Regions from separate parts of the Streptomyces sp. NPDC002790 genome, predicted to be linked through region 1. Evidence: riboswitches for the same ligand, from Rfam matches in the RefSeq annotation. Region 1 holds a riboswitch; the other holds the start of a gene.

Region 1 (6,990 bases):
TGCGCACCGCGTCCAGCGGGAGGTTCCAAGCACCTTGCACACCAAGGGAGTTCTGGGCCGTCACGGCGGTGAGCACACTCATGCCGTGTGCGCCGAGCGCGAGCATGGTCTTGAGGTCGGCCTGGATCCCGGCGCCTCCGCCGGAGTCCGAACCGGCGATGGTCAGCACGCGGGGCGGCGCGACCGCGGGCGGCGTCTCGGTCATGCGGAGACATCCTTTCGGATACGGGGACGGGTGCGGGAGTGCGTGCTGCTGGGGTGCGGGCTGTCGGCCCAGGCGTCGGCGTAGGAACGGGCGGCGGCGCGGGGGTCTTCGGCGGCGCAGATGCCGGACACGATCGCGGCCCCGGCCGCCCCCGCGGCCCGCAGGTGCGGCAGGTCGTCGGGGGTGACACCACCGATGGCCACGGCGGGCAGCCCGCTCAGCCGGGCCAGCGCGGCGAAGCCGTCTCGGCCGAGCGGCTCCGGCGCGTCGGCCTTGGTGCGGGTGGCGTGCAGGGCGCCGATACCGACGTGGTCGACGCGGGCGGTGGACATCGCGGCGGTGTGCAGCTCGGCAGTGGTGGCCGCGCTCAGGCCCAACACGGCGTCGTCACCGATGAGTTGACGTACGGAGGCGGTGGGAAGGTCCGACTGGCCCACGTGGACGCCGGTGACCCGTGCGCCGCTCGCTCGCGCGGCGAGGAACACGTCGACCCGGTCGTTGACGATCAGCGCGACATGCTCGGGGAGCACCTCGGCGACGTCCAGGACGGTCCGCAGGAACTCCCGTCCGCCCGCGCGCTTCTCCCGGATCTGCACGGCGGTGACTCCCCCGGCCACAGCCTGCGCGACGGTCTCGGCCACGGTGCGACCGCGGGCCGCACACTGGTCCGCGTCGGTGACCAGGTAGACCGACAGGTCGACACCGGCATCCGTCGGTCGAGGACGTGCCGTCATGACACCTCCGCCCACGTCGCGACGTCGTCAGGGGTGAGCTCAGCGAGCGCGTCCAGGAACCCGACGGCGAAGCTGCCGGGACCGGCCGCGGTCCGCGCCGCGAACTCGGCGGCGACGGTGTACGCGGTGGCGGCGGCCACCGTCGTCGCGAACCGGTCCTCGTCCACCGCGGCGAACGCGGCCATCACCGCCCCCAGGGCGCAGCCGCCGCCGGTCACCCGGGTCAGCAGGGCGTCCCCGTTGGCGATCCGGGCGCTGCGCGTGCCGTCGGTGACGTAGTCCACGGGCCCGGACACGGCGACCACACTGCCCGCCGTGCGCGCGAGCTGCGCTGCCGCGTCCTCGGCGTCGTCGACACCGTGGGAGGAGTCCACGCCCCGGCCGCCGCCACCCGCGCCCGCGAGCGCGATGATCTCGGAAGCGTTGCCCCTGATCACGGTCGGCCGCAGCGCGAGCAGGTCGGCGGCGAGCGCGGTGCGCACCGGCAGGGCGCCGATGGCCACCGGGTCGAGCACCCAGGGCGTGCCCGCGTCGGCCGCGGCCCGCGCCGCCTCGGGCATCGCGGCGCGCTGCTCGGCGCGCGGAGTCCCGAGGTTGACCAGCACGCCCGAGGCGACGCGGGCGAAGGGCCCGGCCTCGTCCGGGATGTCGACCATGGCGGGCGCGGCGCCCACCGCGAGCAGCACGTTGGCGGTGAACCCCGTGACCACCGCGTTGGTCAGGCACTGCACGAGGGGTGATGTGTGCTGTACGCGCCCGAGTGCCTGCGCCGCGAAGGCGACGAGGTCCTCGGGGCGGTCGGGGGACGTCTGGGGCATGGGGTGACTCCAAGCAAAGGAGGTGCGAGGTACGAGGGCTCGTGGGTCAGTCGAGTCGCCGCAGCCGCAACGGCGCGTACACGGCGCCGGCCACGAGGAACGCCACGTAGTACGACACGTCCGCGCCGTGCAGCGCTTCCGCCACCGGACCCACGTACAGGCTGGTGTCCATGAACGGGACCGCCGCGGCAAAGGCCGCCGCGAAGGCCAGCACGGCGGGCCACGCGGGTTGGCGCCGTTCGCGCTCGGCGGCGAGGTCGAGCGGCGCGCCGGCGCGCGCCCTGGCCCGCGCGCGCCAGTCGACGAGGACGATCGCCACGAAGCCGGGGATCCAGTACCCGACGAACAGCAGCACATTCTGGAACCGGGCTGTGGTGTCCGCCGCGTGCATCCACAGCACGAGCGGGAAGCCGAGCGCGGCGGCGAGGGCGGCGGCCACCGGGCGCGGGATGCGTACGCCGATGGTCTGCAGGGCGAGCGAGCCGCTGTAGTCGTTCATCGCGTTGCTGCACAGCGCGGCCAGCGCCACGGCGAGCAGCCCGAACGCGCCGACCGCTCCGCCGCCGAGGATCTTGTCGACCCCGGCCGCCGTCTGGTCGGTGAGCACGGAGGCACCCCACAGGCCGAGCGCCTGGACGGCCACGAACGACACCAGCAGGCCGAGCAACGTGTACCAGAACATGCGGGTACGGGAGGTGGCCGCGGGCAGATAGCGGCTGAAGTCGCTGGCGTACGGCGCCCAGGACAGGCTGAGGCTCAGCGCGATCGTGCTGGTCAGGACGAACGCACCGACGCGGTCGGCTCCGTGCACGGAGCCGTGGGCGGCCGGCTGCACACCGTCCAGCAGCCGCCAGGCGATCAGCGCGAACGCGGCGCCGAGCACGAAGGTCATGACGATCTGCAACCGGTGGATGGCCTCGTAACCGAAGACACCGAGCAGGCCCTGGGCGAGCAGCATGACGAGGACGCCGGCCCAGAACGGCCAGCCGAACAGCCGGGCCAGCGCGTCACCGCCGAACAGGCCGATCAGTGCGTCCCACGCGATGGACGACAGCCACTGCAGCACGCCCGGCAGCACGACACCCCGCCCGAACGCGAGCCCGGCGAGCGGCAGTTGTCCTGCCCCGGTCCGGCTCCCCCATGTCCCGAGGTACGCGGTCGGTACCGCGCCGACCAGGGTGCCGAGCACGACGGCGGCGAGTGCCGTGGCGAAGTCGAGTCCGAGGGCGATGCCGACGGTGCCGGTGAAGACGCCGGTCATGGTCAGGTTCGGGGCGAACCACACGGTGAACAGGCGCCCGGCCCCGCCGTAGCGGTTGCCCTCGGGCACCGGTTCGATGCCGTGACCCTCGATGCCGAGGTCGCCGGGTGCCGCGGGCATCCGCCCGTCGAAGGCGCCGCTCTCGCGGTCGGCAGGCAGGCCACTGGAAACATGCACCACAGGCATGAGACATCCCTCCGCCAGTACGAACTGGTTCAGGTTCGACGGGTGTGTTCTCAGCCCTCTGGTGGGGGCACCCCGTGTCCGGTTACAGCGGCCAGCGTAACGCGGTGACGTTTCGCCTACCTCGTGGGGTGCGGAGTCGGCAACGACGAGCTCTGCGGCGAGTGGCCGACTTCTGTCGGTTTGGCGCCGCTATGACGCGTGTGCACCGCGTGGGCCAGGGCCCACGCCCGTCGGGAGGCACGAAGAAATCGGGCCGAGTTCCATCCTTCCCCGGCAAACACCCCGCGAGCTTGATCATCGCATCGAGCGAATGTCGCCGACTTTCCTTGGTCCGGCAGCCGAGGCGGACCTTACGGTGATGCTGGATCTGGACGCATTACCGCCGAATTCATCAACTCTCTTTCATCCGTCCCGTTATTACCGACATGCGCGCTTTCGCGCGATCAAGGGGAGCTCATCCGATGACAGTTGACTCGACCACCCCGGACACCGCGGCGGCCCTGCCACGGCAGACCAGCCTCGGTACGGCGGCCGCCCGCAATCTCGCCACCACCACCAAGTCCGCCCCGCAGATGCAGGAGATCACCTCGCGGTGGCTGCTGCGAATGCTGCCCTGGGTGGAGACCAAGGGCGGCGTCTACCGGGTGAACCGCCGCCTGACCTACACCGTCGGCGACGGGACCATCGAGTTCATCCAGGACGGCGGCAACGTCCGCGTCATCCCCCGCGAACTCGGCGAACTGGCCCTGCTGCGCGGCTTCGACGACGTCGAAGTACTGACCGCCATCGCCGACCGGTGCGAGCAGCGCGACTTCCGGGCCGGCGAGACGCTGGTCGAGCGCGGGGCGCCCGCGGACCGGCTCCACCTGATCGCCCATGGGCGCGTCAGTCAGTTCTCCGAGGGCGGCTACGGCGACGAGGTCGCGCTCGACGTACTCGCCGACGGCGACCGCTTCGGGGACGATGCGCTCCTTGACGAGGACGCCCGCTGGGAGCAGACCGCGGTCGCCGAGACGGCGGGCACCCTGCTCACCCTCTCGCGCGCCGACTTCGCGGCCGTACTGTCCGCTGCGCCGCCCCTGCAGGCGCACGTCGACGAGTTCAAGTCGCTCGCGGGCCGGGGCCAGAACCACCGCGGCGAGGCCGAGATCCCGATGTCGGCGGGGCACGTGGGCGAGCACGAACTGCCCGGCGCGTTCGTCGACTACGAAGCGCGGCCGCGCGAGTACGAACTCTCGGCCGCCCAGACGATCCTTCGGGTCCACACCAGGGTCGCCGATCTCTACAACGAGCCGATGAACCAGACCAAGGAGCAACTGAGGCTCACCGTCGAGGCGTTGCGCGAGCGCCAGGAGCACGAGCTCGTCAACAACCGGGAGTTCGGTCTGCTCCACAACGCCGACTTCAAGCAGCGCCTCCAGCCGCACTCGGGGCCGCCCACGCCGGACGACCTGGACGAGCTGCTCTGTCGCCGCCGCGGCTCCAAGTTCTTCCTGGCGCACCCCCGCACGATCGCTGCGATGGGGCGCGAGTTCAACGCGCGCGGCCTGTATCCCGACCACGTCGACCTCGGTGGCCAGCAGGTCCCGGCCTGGCGCGGGGTGCCGATCCTGCCGTGCAACAAGATCCCGGTCACCAAGGAGCGCACCAGCTCGATCCTCTGCATGCGTACCGGCGAGGACAACCAGGGTGTCATCGGCCTGCACCAGACCGGTCTGCCCGACGAGTACGAGCCGGGCCTCTCGGTCCGGTTCATGGGTGTCGACGAGCAGGCCATCACCAAGTACCTCGTCAGCACCTACTACTCCGCCGCGATCCTCGTGCCGGACGCGGTCGGTGTGCTGGAGAACGTGCAGATCGGCCGCTGGCCCAGCACGTAGCGGGGCAGAACCACGGCCGCCCCCACCCCACCGAGGAGCCCTCAAGGAGACATGGATGCCCCCGCCCGAGCCGACACCTCCGCAGTCGAGCCTGCCGGAAGCGATCTCCCGCTTCGGGGCGCAGGTCCTGGCCGACGCCGCGGCCCGCGCCCGCGACATCGGCGCCGTTACGGGGTGCCCGCCGCGGGCGGTTGCCACGCCGACCGCCGGGACGTCGGCGGGTGAAGTACCGGCTGAGCACGCCGACTTGGAGCGGCTGCTGCGCGGGCCCAGCGGTCTCGGCACGGCGGGGCTGCGGCTCACTCCGCGGGAGGAACCGGCATCGTCGGCCCCGAAGCCCGGCTCGGACCCGGCTCCTGCGCCAAGTACCGCGAAAGGGCGGCCCGTTCCCGGCCTGTACCACCATCCGGCGCCCGACCCCGATCCCGTACGGGTCGCGGAGGTCAGCCGCCGGATCAAGGAGTGGGCGCTGGACGAGGTCGACCTGTACCCCGACGACTGGGAGGAGGAGTTCGACGGGTTCTCCGTGGGCAGCTACATGGTCGGCTGCCACCCCGACGCACCCACCGTCGACCACGTCATGATCGCCACCCGCCTGATGATGGCGGAGAACGCGCTGGACGACTGCTACTGCGAGGACCACGGCGGCTCGCCCGTCGGCCTCGGCTCACGGCTGCTGCTCGCACACACCACCCTCGACCCGCTGTACACGACGCGGGAGTACCAGCCGCAGTGGGCGGACTCGCTGTACTCGGACGCGCCCCGGCGCGCGTACCGCTCCGCCATGGAGTACTTCGTCCAGGCGAGCAGCGCGTCCCAGGCCGACCGCTACCGGCACGACATGGCCCGCCTGCACATGGGTTACCTCGCCGAGGCCGCCTGGTCCGAACACGACCACGTACCGGAGGTGTGGGAGTACCTGGCGATGCGCCAGTTCAACAACTTCCGCCCCTGCCCGACCATCACCGACACCGTCGGCGGCTACGAACTGCCGGCGGACCTGCACGCCCTGCCGGACATGCAGAAGGTCATCGCACTCGCGGGGAACGCGACGACGATCGTCAACGACCTGTACTCGTACATGAAGGAACTCGACGCTCCCGGCCGTCACTTGAACCTGCCGGTCGTGATCGCGGAACGCGAGGACCTGTCCGACAAGGATGCCTACCTCAAGTCGGTCGAGGTCCACAACGAACTCATGCACGCCTTCGAGACAGAGGCCGCGGCCCTGGCCGCCGCCTGCCCGCTCCCCAACGTCCAACGCTTCCTGCGGGGCGTAGCGGCGTGGGTCGACGGCAACCACCAATGGCACCAGAACAACACCTACCGCTACCGCCTGCCCGACTTCTGGTAAGCGACCCGACTTCTGGTAAGAGATAGGACTCATCAGTGACCAGCACCGAACTCACCGCCACGGCCCAGAGCACCTCCCCGTACATCCCCTCGCCGGCCACCCCCTACCAGGGGGACATCGCCCGCTACTGGGACGGCGAGGCCCGGCCGGTCAATCTGCGGCTCGGCGATGTCGACGGTCTGTACCACCACCACTACGGCATCGGCGCGGTCGACCACTCCGCGCTCGGTGACGGAGCGGGTGACGTGAACGAGAAGAAGCTGATCGCCGAGTTGCACCGGCTGGAGTCGGCGCAGGCCGCGTACCTGCTCGGGAACCTCGGCGACATCGGACGCGACGACACCCTCGTGGACGCCGGCTGCGGCCGCGGCGGCTCGATGGTGATGGCGCACCAGCGTTTCGGGAGCAAGGTCGAGGGGGTCACACTCTCGGCCAAGCAGGCCGACTTCGCGAACGGGCGGGCGGCGGAACTCGGCATCGAGGACCACGTCAGGGCTCGTGTCTGCAACATGCTGGACACCCCGTTCGAGACCGGGCAGATCTCGGGGTCGT
Region 2 (6,990 bases), on a different contig from region 1:
GATCTCGGCCTTCAGGCCCTCGTCCTCGAGATCGGCGATGGCATCCTGCTCGGACTCGCCCGTGACATCGGGGACGTCGACGGGGGAGCCCTTGGAGACGACCAGGGCGACGGCGGAACCGGCCCTGCGGGTCTCGCCCGCTCCGGGATCCGTGCGGATCACCGAGCCCTTGGCGATCTGGTCGCTGAACTCCCTGGTGGTCATGCCCGGTTCGAGGTCCCGCTTCTTGAGGTCGCTCTTCGCCGTGTCCAGAGGGGTGTCGCTGAGGTCGGGGACCTTCACGGTCTTCGACCCCCTGGACACCGTCAGGTCCACCGTGCCGCCGCCGCGGATTCGGTCGCCGGATCCCGGGTCGCTGTCCATGACGGTGCCGCGCTTGTACGTGTCGCTGTACGCGCGCGTGACCGTGCCCCGCTCCAGGCCCGCGTCGGCAAGCCGCTTCTCGGCCTGCCCCTGCGTCTGGTTGAGGACGGACGGGACCTGCGTGAACTGGCCGGAGTTGATGTACCAGACGCCGGTGCCGACACCGAGGACCAGCAGGATCGCCGCGAGGATCGCGATGGTGCGGCGCTGCGGGCCGCGACCACGACCGCGACCGCCGCCGTGAGCCGGCCCGGGGACCGTGGGCGGCGGAGCCGGCGGCATCTCCAGGCGGCTCGTCCGGTTGAGCCGCGCCTGGTCCTCGGAGTCCGTGGGCAGCGGCAGCTGTACGGGTGTGCCCACCGCGCGCGGGATCACGCTCGTACGGTCGTCGGCCCCCACGTACTCCGTATCGCGCGCCTGCGGCGGCACCGCGTCCAACTGGGCGTCCGTGAGCGCCGACCGGGCGCCCCTGGCCTGCGCGAGGAGGGCCACCGCGTCGTGCGGGCGCACCTCGGGGGTGCGGGCCGTCGCCGACGCGACCAGTTCGTCGAGCTCGTAGGGGAGGCCGGGGACCGCGGCCGAGGGCGGGGGCACGTCCTCGTGGAGGTGCTTGTAGAGGATCTGGGCGGGGGACTCGCCCGCGTGCGGCTTGCCTCCCGTGAGCATCTCGTAGAACACGACACCGCACGCGTAGACGTCCACGCTCGCCGTCGCCGTGCCGTTCTCGATCTGCTCGGGCGCCAGGTACGAGACCGTGCCGAGGACCGCGCCGGTGGTGTTCGTGACCGTGTCCACGGCCCGTACGAGACCGAAGTCCGCCACCTTCACCCGGCCGTCGTCCCCAATCAGGACGTTCTCCGGCTTCATGTCGCGGTGCACGAAGCCCGCCCGGTGGGCCGCTCCCAGCGCGGCGAGGACCGGCTCCAGGATGTCGAGGGCGGCGCGGGGCCGCAGCGCGCCCCGGTCGCGCAGCACGTCGCGCAGGGTGCAGCCGGCCACGTACTCCATCGCCAGATACACGTACGCGCCGTCGGTGCCCTGGTCGAAGACCCCCACGACGTTCGGGTGCGAGAGGCGGGCCACCGACTTGGCCTCGCGGATGAAGCGGTCCACGAACGAGGCGTCGGCGGCCAGCGAGGGGTGCATCACCTTGAGCGCGAGCACGCGGTCGAGGCGGGTGTCCACGGCCCGGTAGACCGTGGCCATCCCGCCGACCGCGATGCGTGCGTCGACGCGGTACCGGCCGTCGAGCACGTGCCCGAGCAACGGGTCCTGAAGGGTCGTGTCCACGCAGGCGAGTCTACGAGGAGCGACCGACACCCAGCTTCCGTGCCGCAGGACCGGGCCAGTACTGCAGCACAGCTGTGACCACCCTCAAGCCCGCGGGGTCCTTTTAAGCCCCGCCGGCGATTGAGGCGCGGGGTCCGGGGCAGAGCCCCGCGACCGCCACCCCGGTGCGGCTTACCGGAACGCCGGCCGCTCCGGATCAAGCCGCGCCCGCCCCTCCGCAGACGAGGACGCCTCCGCGAAGTGACGCTTAGGGATGCGCCCGGCCCGGTATGCGAAGCGTCCCGCCTCCACCGCGTGCCGCATCCCGTCGGCCATGAGGACCGGCTCCTGCGCGCGGGTCACCGCGGAGGCGAGCATCACACCCGCGCAGCCCAGCTCCATGGCGAGCGTCACATCGGACGCCGTGCCCGCCCCCGCGTCCAGGATCACCGGCACGCGCGCGTGCTCGGTGATCAGCTGGAAGTTGTGCGGGTTGCGGATACCGAGCCCCGAACCGATGGGGGAGCCGAGCGGCATGATCGCCGCGCAGCCGACGTCCTCCAGCTTGCGGGCCAGGACCGGGTCGTCGTTCGTGTAGGGAAGGACCGTGAAGCCGTCGTCCACCAGGGCCTCCGCCGCGTCGAGCAGCTCGATCGGGTCTGGCAGCAGGGTGCGCTCGTCGGCGATGACCTCGAGCTTCACCAGGTCCGTGTCGAGCGCCTCGCGCGCGAGGCGGGCCGTCAGGATCGCCTCTCCCGCGGTGTAGCAGCCGGCCGTGTTCGGCAGCACCCGGATGTTCAGCTTCTCCAGGACGGAGAGCACCGAGCCGTGCACGCTCGCGTCCACGCGGCGCATCGCCACGGTGGTGAGTTCGGTTCCGGAGGCCACCAGGGCGCGCTCCAGGACGTCGAGGCTGGGTGCCCCGCCCGTGCCCATGATCAGGCGCGAGGAGTACGTGTCGCCCCCGAGGTCGAAAGTGTCGTCGGCCATGGACGGTTCAGCCTCCTTGTACGGCCGTGAGGACCTCGACGCGGTCTCCTTCGGAGAGCGCCGTGGCGGGCCATTGGGTGCGGGGGACGACGGTTTCGTTGAGGGCGGCGGCGACGCCCTTGGGTGCGGTGGTGAGCGTGGTGACCAGGAGGGCGAGCGTGGTGCCCGCGGTCACCGTGCGCGGCTCGCCGTTGACGTGGACGTTCATACGGGCTGCTCCACGAGGGCTGTGCCGAAGCGTTTCGGCGTGAACGGGCGGGCCTCTTCCGGAAGTTCACCGGTGGTCAGGGCGTGCGCCATGGCGTCGCCGGTGATCGGCGTCAGGAGCACGCCGTTGCGGTAGTGGCCGGTCGCCAGGAGGAGGCCGGGCAGGGTGGTCGGGCCGAGGAGCGGGGCGTTGTCGGGGGAGCCGGGGCGCAGGCCCGCGCGGGTCTCGGTGAGCGGGAGTTCGGTGATGCCGGGGACGAGTTCGTGGGCGTCCCGCAGGAGTTCGTAGACGCCTCCCGCGGTGACCGTGGTGTCCCAGCCGAGTTCCTCGCTGGTCGCGCCCACCACGAGTTCGCCGTTGACGCGCGGCACCAGGTAGAGGTTGCCGCCGCGGACGACCGCCCGGACCGTGCGGCTGAGGAAGGGCACGTACCGCTTCGGCACCGTCAGGCGCAGCACCTGGCCCTTGACGGGGCGCACCGGCGGCAGTACCGCGTCGGGCACCCCCGCGAGCTGTCCGCCGCGGCTGCCCGCCGCCAGCACCACCTGGCCGGCGGCGAGTTCGGTGCCGTCGGCGAGGACCGCGCCGCGCGCCCGGTCGCGGACGACACAGAGCCTTTCGGCCCACGATCTGTGGAAGGTCACGCCGGAGCGCTCGCAGGCCGTCACGAGGGCGCTCGCGAGCCTTCTCGGGTCGATCTGGTGGTCGCCGTCGACGCGCAGTCCGCCGCGTACGCCCGGCGCGAGCATTGGTTCGAGGCGGCGGCAGTCGCGGCCCGAGAGCCACTCGGACTCGAGCCCCGACTTCGTTTGCAGCGCGTGCAGTTCGCGAAGGTGGGCGCGGTCGTCGGCGTCGAGCGCGACCGCGAGCGTGCCGCACGCGCGGTAGCCGAGGTCCTGCCCGGTGGCCTCGGACAGCTCGGCCGCGAAGTCCGGGTAGCGGCGCGCCGAGGCGAGGTTCAGGCCGAGCAACGTCTGCTCGCCGTGGTGGAGTTCGGTGACCGCGGCCAGCATTCCGGCCGCCACCTGGGCGGCCCCGCCGCCGGGTTCGGGGTCCGCGACCGCCACGGTCAGGCCGCGCTGCGCGGCCCGCCATGCGGTGACCAGACCGATGATGCCGCCACCGACGACGAGGACGTCGTGGGTGTGCGGGGGGACGGGATGCGTTGAAGGCATGGACGACATGGGTGACATGGGCGTCAAGCCCCTCCCTTCGCCGGTATGACCCGGATCAGGTTCGTACGGTCGAAGGCCGCTCCAGCCTCCCTCTCAGCCCGCTGCGTACGGGCTCCCGCGAGTGCTCTACGTTGGCCACCCTAGCCGTTCACCGCGACCCCCAGTAAGGGAGCCTCGAACCAGTGCCCCGATCTCTCGACGGTCTCGTGATGTCCCCCGTTGCCGACCAGGCTCCCGGTCAGGTGGGCACGCGCACCCGCTTCACGTACCGGGAGAGTGACGGCCGCATTTCGGCCGACTACGTAGGCGGCGATGTCGTCCAGGGGAACCTTGTGGGCACGCGCTCCGGGGACGAGATCGACTTCCGCTACGTCCAGCTGAAGACCGACGGGACCACCTCCTCGGGACACTGCGTCTCGACCGTGTCCGAGCTCCCGGACGGCCGGGTGCGCCTCGACGAGACCTGGGAGTGGGAGTCGCAGGAGGGTCGCGGCACCAGCGTGGTCGAGGAGCTCGCGCGCTAAACCGGCGGCATGTGTGGAGGACGTCACGGTGTCGGAGTGGTCCGCATCGCTGACTGCCGAATGATCAGGTGCCTAAGGTTGCTTCCGTGAGCGAGCAGCGGAGCGGGAGCGGAGCGCCTTCGGGGCAGCGGAACGTCGTCATCGTGGGCGCGGGCATGGCCGGTGTGCAGACCGCGGTCGCGCTGCGCGAACACGGCTTCACCGGCGCGATCACGCTGCTCGGTGCCGAACCCCACCAGCCGTACGACCGGCCTCCGCTGTCCAAGGCGGTGCTGCTCGGCAAGGCCGAGGGCTCGGCCTTCGACGTGGACTTCGAGGCGCTCGGCGTCTCCCTCGAGCTGGGCCGCGAGGTGACCGGGCTGCGCCCCGGCGACCACGAGCTCGACACCGCCGAAGGCCCGGTCCCGTACGACGTGCTGGTCGTCGCGACCGGCGCCGAACCCGTCCAGCTGCCGGGCGCGCGATCCGCCCCCGGAGTGCACCTGCTGCGCACGCTCGACGACGCCGAGCGGCTCCGGCCCGTCCTCGCTGAGCAGCACGACGTGGTGGTCGTGGGCGCCGGCTGGATCGGTGCCGAGTTCGCCACCGCGGCCCGCGAGGCGGGCTGCCGGGTCACGGTGGTGGAGGCCGCCGAGCGGCCGCTGGCCGGGGCGCTGCCCGCCGAGATCGCCGCGCCCATGGCGACCTGGTACGCCGATGCGGGAGCCCGCCTGCGTACCAACGCGCGCGTGGAGCGCATCGAGCCGGACGCCGTCGTCCTCGACGACGGCACGCGGCTGCCCGCGGGAGCCGTCGTCGTCGGCATCGGCGCCCGCCCCGCCACCCGCTGGCTGGCCGGCTCCGGCATCGAGCTGGGCGCCCACCGCGAGGTCCTCGCGGACGACGGGCTGCGTACATCCGTGCCCGACGTGTACGCGGTGGGGGACTGCTCCTCGTTCCCCTCGGGGCGCTACGGAGAGCGCCTCATGGTCCACCACTGGGACAACGCGCTGCAGGGGCCGCGCACGGTGGCGGCGAACATCGTCGGGCAGACCCCGGCGGTGTACGACCCGGTGCCCTATTTCTGGTCCGAGCAGTTCGGCCGGTTCGTGCAGTACGCCGGGCACCACAAGGGCGCCGATGCGACGGTGTGGCGCGGCGACCCCGCCGGCGCCGCCTGGTCGGTGTGCTGGCTGCGTGACGGCGCCCTCGTGGCGGTCCTCGCCGTCGGCAAGCCGCGTGACCTGGCCCAGGGGCGCAAGCTCATCCAGTCCCGGACCGCGCTCGACCCGGAGCTCCTCGCGGATCCGGCCCGCCCGCTGAAGTCCGCGGTGGCGTGAGTCCGTCTCCTTGAGGGCCCCGCAAAGCGTGCCAGAAGGGGTGAAACGGGAGGATCCGTGGTCCATCCGCACCGGCCCGGCTTCCGAGTGTCAGTCCGGGATGGCACGCTTGTCCTGTGACCGAGATTGACGCAAACATCGATGCTCTCGTCCCCGCCTGGCTCAACCTCCCCGACATCGCGGAAATGCTCGATGTCGAGGTGACGCGTGTGCGGCAGCTGGTCAAGGAAGGCCAGCTGATCGCCGTGCGCCGCGGAGAGAACAGGGCACTGCACGTGCCCGCCGCCTTCATCGACGGCGACAAGATCGTCAAGGGGCTCGTCGGCCTCCTGACAGTCCTGCGGGACGACGGCTTCAGTGACGAAGAGATGCTGGAATGGCTCTTCACCCCCGACCCGAGCCTGCCGGGCACGCCCGCGCAGGCCTTGAGTGAGAATCGCGGCACGGAGGTGAAGCGTCGCGCCCAGGCGCTCGCCGTCTGACCCGACAACCGTCCGGCGTGCGCACCGCGGCTCGTGGTGCGCACGCCACCGATATCGCACGACCCACGGGGGGACTTCATGGCGGACTCCAAGCGCGCACTGCTCGCCGATGCGCGGCTCTACCTGTGCACCGACGCGCGCAGGCGCCAGGGTGATCTGCCGGAGTTCCTCGACGCCGTGCTGGCCGGCGGCGTCGACATCGTGCAGCTGCGCGACAAGGGCATGGAGGCCGGCGAGGAGCTGGAACACCTCCAGGTGTTTGCCGATGCGGCCCGCCGCCACGGCAAGCTGTTCGCGGTGAACGACCGCGCGGACGTCGCCCACGCGACCCGCTCGGACGTGCTGCACCTCGGCCAGGGTGACCTGCCGGTGCCCGCGGCCCGCGCCGTCCTCGGCGATGACGTGCTCATCGGCCGCTCCACGCACGCGCGGGACGAGGCCGCCGCGGCGGCCGTCCAGGAGGGCGTGGACTACTTCTGCACGGGCCCCTGCTGGCCGACTCCGACCAAGCCCGGACGGTACGCCCCCGGCCTGGACCTCGTGCGCTACACAGCGGGTCTGGACACGGACCGCCCCTGGTTCGCGATCGGCGGCATCGACCTGGCGAACCTGGACGAGGTCCTGGAGGCCGGAGCCCGCAGAGCCGTCGTCGTCCGGGCC

Evidence for each region. A riboswitch is a leader RNA that binds a small molecule or an ion and turns the genes downstream of it on or off. The one in region 1 is predicted to bind thiamine pyrophosphate.
Region 2: linked by a shared signal. The riboswitch ahead of thiO (glycine oxidase ThiO) and the one ahead of ABT004_RS07910 (purine-cytosine permease family protein) in region 1 are both predicted to bind thiamine pyrophosphate.

Annotation. Positions count from the first base shown of each region.
Region 1 is NZ_JBEOVM010000009.1:101,614-108,603, reverse strand. It holds gene thiD (bifunctional hydroxymethylpyrimidine kinase/phosphomethylpyrimidine kinase) at 1-205, opposite strand, end outside; gene thiE (thiamine phosphate synthase) at 202-939, opposite strand; gene thiM (hydroxyethylthiazole kinase) at 936-1,757, opposite strand; gene ABT004_RS07910 (purine-cytosine permease family protein) at 1,804-3,204, opposite strand; TPP riboswitch at 3,194-3,289, opposite strand; gene ABT004_RS07905 (family 2B encapsulin nanocompartment shell protein) at 3,666-5,084, shown strand; gene ABT004_RS07900 (family 2 encapsulin nanocompartment cargo protein terpene cyclase) at 5,140-6,438, shown strand; gene ABT004_RS07895 (geranyl diphosphate 2-C-methyltransferase) at 6,474-6,990, shown strand, end outside.
Region 2 is NZ_JBEOVM010000044.1:34,412-41,401, reverse strand. It holds gene pknB (Stk1 family PASTA domain-containing Ser/Thr kinase) at 1-1,653, opposite strand, end outside; gene ABT004_RS20595 (thiazole synthase) at 1,825-2,622, opposite strand; gene thiS (sulfur carrier protein ThiS) at 2,630-2,830, opposite strand; gene thiO (glycine oxidase ThiO) at 2,827-4,005, opposite strand; TPP riboswitch at 4,021-4,134, opposite strand; gene ABT004_RS20580 (avidin-fold protein) at 4,188-4,529, shown strand; gene ABT004_RS20575 (NAD(P)/FAD-dependent oxidoreductase) at 4,616-5,848, shown strand; gene ABT004_RS20570 (Rv2175c family DNA-binding protein) at 5,965-6,330, shown strand; gene thiE (thiamine phosphate synthase) at 6,409-6,990, shown strand, end outside.